Regions from separate parts of the Clostridium sp. CM041 genome, predicted to be linked through region 1. Evidence: a T-box and tRNA genes for the amino acid it is inferred to sense, from the RefSeq annotation. Region 1 holds a T-box; the other holds one or more tRNA genes.

Region 1 (2,473 bases):
ACAAATGGACCCAAACAGGTGCTATATATAGTAGTTGGTAAAAATGAAATAGTACCTCTTCAAAAAATGGTTAAATTAATTGATGCCAACGCATTTATTACTGTTGCAGATGTAAGAGAAGTATCGGGAGAAGGATTTACAAAATAAAAAACAAGTATAATAGGCAACATTTTCAAAGTATACTTTGAAGTCTTCATGTAAACACTAAATTTAGAAAGGAAGTGATTATACATGGATGATAGATTAAATAGTAAACCTATTATATTTGACCACCCAGAGAAACTTACGCAGGGTGTATCTTTAGAAAAAGATGATGTTGTTGCAAAAACTTTCATTAATGAAGAAGATGGATGTGTGAAATGTAACATTGTTCTTGAAAATAAGGTTACTGGAGAAACGGCAAAGAGAGATGAAGTTATTGGTGAGATAGTTGAAGACGAAAATGAAGATGAAGAATTTGATTAAATAGATATGCTTGTTTAAAAGAATTATAATATATATAATTAAGAGAAAAACTTAAGGGATGCCTAAAATGATTGAAAAATCATTTTAGGCATCTATTTTTATTATAAAAATATTTGACATTTATTATTAAAAATATTATAATTTTAATTGAATATAAAAATAATTGATACATATACTAATATTTAAATATAAAGACTGTGAAGAGAAGAGTAGATATAAAAGGGTAGTAATAGCGAGTTGGTGATGGTGAAAGACCAATACGAAGTTTATATCGAAGAACATCTCAGAGTTTCTAACCGAAATCTTTAAGGTAGTAGGCTTAGACGGCTCCAATCCGTTAACTGTTGGGCAGTATCAATTGTATAACTCGTATCAACGAATATATAATTCTGTACTGATTAGATTGGTCATATTATATGACAAAACTGGGTGGCATAGCGAAATTATAGCCTTTCGTCCCTTTATTATTAAGGGATGGAAGGCTTTTTTTATTATTAAGGTAAATATAAAATTATAAGGAGGGCAATTTTATGGAAAAATTGTTAGTAAAACAAATTTATAGAGAAAAAGAAAAATATGCAGATCAAGTAGTATCTATCTCTGGATGGATAAGAACTTTAAGATCTTCTAAAGCGTTCGGGTTTATAGAAGTTAATGATGGAAGCTTCTTCAAAAATATTCAGGTAGTTTTTGAGGAAGGTTTAGAAAATTTTGCTGAAATAGCTAAATTACCTATAAGTTCATCTTTGACTATAGAAGGGAAACTTGTTGTAACGCCAGAAGCTAAGCAACCATTTGAGATTAAAGCTACTAAAATAGTTTTAGAAGGGATGTCAAATACCGATTATCCATTGCAAAAGAAAAGACATTCTTTTGAGTATTTAAGAACTATTGCACACTTAAGGCCAAGAAGTAATGCTTTCTCAGCAGTGTTCAGGGTGCGTTCATTAACTGCTTTTGCTATACATGAGTTTTTTCAAAAGAGAGGATTTGTATATACCCATACACCAATAATAACTGGTAGTGATTGCGAAGGTGCGGGTGAAATGTTTAGAATATCTACCCTTGATTTTAGCAATATTCCGCTAGGCGAAGATAAAAAAATTGATTACGCGCAAGACTTTTTTGGTAAAGAAACTAGCTTAACTGTAAGTGGACAGTTAGCAGCAGAGGCTTTTGCTTTAGCGTTTAGAAATGTTTATACATTTGGGCCAACATTTAGGGCAGAAAATTCTAATACAGGAAGACATGCAGCTGAGTTCTGGATGATAGAGCCTGAAATAGCATTTGCGGATTTAAAAGATGATATGAAACTCGCAGAAGACATGATGAAATATATAATAAAATATGTTATGGAAAACGCTCCAGAAGAGATGGAATTTTTCAATAGTTTTGTAGATAAAGGTTTAATTGAAAGGTTAAATGGTGTTGTAAACGCAGAGTTTGGCCAGATAACATATACAGAGGCTGTGGATATTCTACAAAAATCAGGAAATGAATTCCAGTACCCAGTAACTTGGGGCTGTGATCTTCAAACTGAGCATGAAAGATATTTAACAGAAGAAGTGTTTAAAAAACCATTATTTGTAACGGATTATCCAAAGGAAATAAAATCTTTTTATATGAGAATAAATGACGATAATAAGACAGTTGCAGCAATGGACTTACTTGTACCGGGAATAGGAGAAATTATTGGTGGAAGCCAAAGAGAAGAAAGACAAGATATTTTAGAAGCTAGAATGGAAGACTGTGGTCTTAATAAAGAAGATTACTGGTGGTATTTAGAGTTAAGGAAATACGGCGGAACTAAGCATGCTGGATTTGGACTAGGATTTGAAAGAGCTATTATGTATATTACAGGTATGAGCAACATCAGAGACGTTATTCCATTCCCAAGAACAACTGGGTCTGCTGAATTTTAACGACATTTCAGAAGGAAAGTCTCCCATTTGTATAAGTGGGAGTACTTACTATAAGTAGGCGTTATTTGCCCTAGCAAATAGAAAAC
Region 2 (2,473 bases), 910 kb from region 1:
GTCACAGGACATTGTTAGGTGGGCAGTTTGACTGGGGCGGTCGCCTCCAAAAAAGTAACGGAGGCGCCCAAAGGTTCCCTCAGCGCGGTTGGAAATCGCGCGAAGAGTGCAAAGGCAGAAGGGAGCCTGACTGCGACACTTACAAGTGGAGCAGGGACGAAAGTCGGGCTTAGTGATCCGGTGGTACCTCGTGGGAGGGCCATCGCTCAACGGATAAAAGCTACCTCGGGGATAACAGGCTGATCTCCCCCAAGAGTCCACATCGACGGGGAGGTTTGGCACCTCGATGTCGGCTCGTCGCATCCTGGGGCTGAAGTAGGTCCCAAGGGTTGGGCTGTTCGCCCATTAAAGCGGCACGCGAGCTGGGTTCAGAACGTCGTGAGACAGTTCGGTCCCTATCCGTCGCGGGCGTAGGAAATTTGAAGGGAGCTGTCCTTAGTACGAGAGGACCGGGATGGACAAACCTCTGGTGCACCAGTTGTCACGCCAGTGGCATCGCTGGGTAGCTATGTTTGGAAGGGATAAACGCTGAAAGCATCTAAGCGTGAAGCCCACCCTGAGATGAGATTTCCCATAACGCGTGTTTTTAACACAAGTTAGTAAGACTCCTGGAAGACCACCAGGTTGATAGGTTAGAGGTGTAAGCATGGTAACATGTTCAGCTGACTAATACTAATAAGTCGAGGGCTTGACCTAAATATATAATTAGAAATAACGCGATAATTCTTCCGCAGGAACTATTTTTTTCGTAAGAAAGAAACTAAGCTTCTGACAAAGGAAGAAGCTTAATTCACTGTGCAATTTTGAGAGAATATTTATTTTCTCAATCTAGTGATTATGGCATGAAGGTAACACCCGTTCCCATACCGAACACGAAGGTTAAGCTTCAATGCGCCGATGGTACTGCAGGGGTGACCTTGTGGAAGAGTAGGTTGTCGCTAGGTAATGTTCCGCGATAGCTCAACGGTGGAGCACTCGGCTGTTAACCGATAGGTTGAAGGTTCAAATCCTTTTCGCGGAGCCATTTTTTTAAATATAATAACATATGACGGATATTAATAAATCTGGTGATTATGGCATGAAGGTAACACCCGTTCCCATACCGAACACGAAGGTTAAGCTTCAATGCGCCGATGGTACTGCAGGGGTGACCTTGTGGAAGAGTAGGTTGTCGCCAGGTAAACATGGATCTTTAGCTCAGCTGGTTAGAGCTACCGGCTCATAACCGGTCGGTCCGGGGTTCGAGTCCCTGAAGGTCCACCATATGTGGGGATATAGCTCAGCTGGGAGAGCACCTGCCTTGCACGCAGGGGGTCAAGGGTTCGATTCCCTTTATCTCCACCAAAGAACAGTCCAATATGGGCTGTTTTTTTTGTGGAGATAAATAAGTTGTTAGTAAAAAAACTGGGTTAAATCATCTCCTGTGCAGCGGTTGATTTTATTCCAAGATTGCAGCTCCGCAGGAGATGATTTAAGTGGATTATTAATGTTGTTAGTAATTCTAAATATAAAAATTCTTAATAACGTTTATAAATAAATGAATTAAATGCTTAAATACAAACAATTTCTTATATACTTGACCATGCGTGTCAATACATATAAAACAAAGGATTATAATGAAACAATGAGGAAATCGAGAATAACGTGAATATATAACAAAAAAAATAAATATACAACTTTATTATTATGATAGAATACTCCTTGTCGTCACAAACAAGTGGCAAGATAATCTAACTATTGATAACTATTTAATATATTTTCAAATGAAAATAATTTTTAAAAAGTTGTTGACAAAACAAGAAATACCTAGTAGAATAGTAGAAGTCGTCACATGATGACAAAGCAAGTTGGTCTTTGAAAATTAAACAGAGAAATAGGTAAAGATAGCGAAATAATATTTCGTTAAACCAGTTAATTACTTTAGTATAAAGTAAAATTTAGTCGTAAGACTAAAAGTATGTAATGAGCTTGCGAATCAACTTAACAGTTGTCGCAGATTAATCATTTCAACTAAAAAAGTGTAAACTTTTAAATTGAGAGTTTGATCCTGGCTCAGGACGAACGCTGGCGGCGTGCCTAACACATGCAAGTCGAGCGATGAAACCTTTCGGGGTGGATTAGCGGCGGACGGGTGAGTAACACGTGGGTAACCTGCCTCAAAGAGGGGAATAGCCTCCCGAAAGGGAGATTAATACCGCATAATATGTTTTGGTCGCATGATCGAAACATCAAAGGATTTTTCTTTTAGAAAATTCCACTTTGAGATGGACCCGCGGCGCATTAGCTAGTTGGTGAGGTAACGGCTCACCAAGGCGACGATGCGTAGCCGACCTGAGAGGGTGATCGGCCACATTGGAACTGAGACACGGTCCAGACTCCTACGGGAGGCAGCAGTGGGGAATATTGCGCAATGGGGGAAACCCTGACGCAGCAACGCCGCGTGAATGATGAAGGCCTTCGGGTTGTAAAGTTC

Evidence for each region. The T-box of region 1 lies ahead of asnS (asparagine--tRNA ligase). A T-box ahead of a tRNA ligase gene usually reads a tRNA of that ligase, here a tRNA-Asn.
Region 2: it has a tRNA-Asn gene. The T-box ahead of asnS (asparagine--tRNA ligase) is inferred to sense a tRNA for this amino acid. The anticodon was not compared.

Annotation. Positions count from the first base shown of each region.
Region 1 is NZ_CM143648.1:1,725,220-1,727,692, reverse strand. Features, by position in the region: gene ACWJJT_RS08055 (YitT family protein) at 1-147, shown strand, start outside; gene ACWJJT_RS08050 (hypothetical protein) at 232-465, shown strand; T-box leader at 654-929, shown strand; gene asnS (asparagine--tRNA ligase) at 996-2,387, shown strand.
Region 2 is NZ_CM143648.1:2,632,117-2,634,589, forward strand. Features, by position in the region: rRNA gene ACWJJT_RS12390 (23S ribosomal RNA) at 1-696, shown strand, start outside; rRNA gene rrf (5S ribosomal RNA) at 828-944, shown strand; tRNA gene ACWJJT_RS12400 (tRNA-Asn) at 950-1,024, shown strand; rRNA gene rrf (5S ribosomal RNA) at 1,064-1,180, shown strand; tRNA gene ACWJJT_RS12410 (tRNA-Ile) at 1,187-1,263, shown strand; tRNA gene ACWJJT_RS12415 (tRNA-Ala) at 1,269-1,344, shown strand; rRNA gene ACWJJT_RS12420 (16S ribosomal RNA) at 2,030-2,473, shown strand, end outside.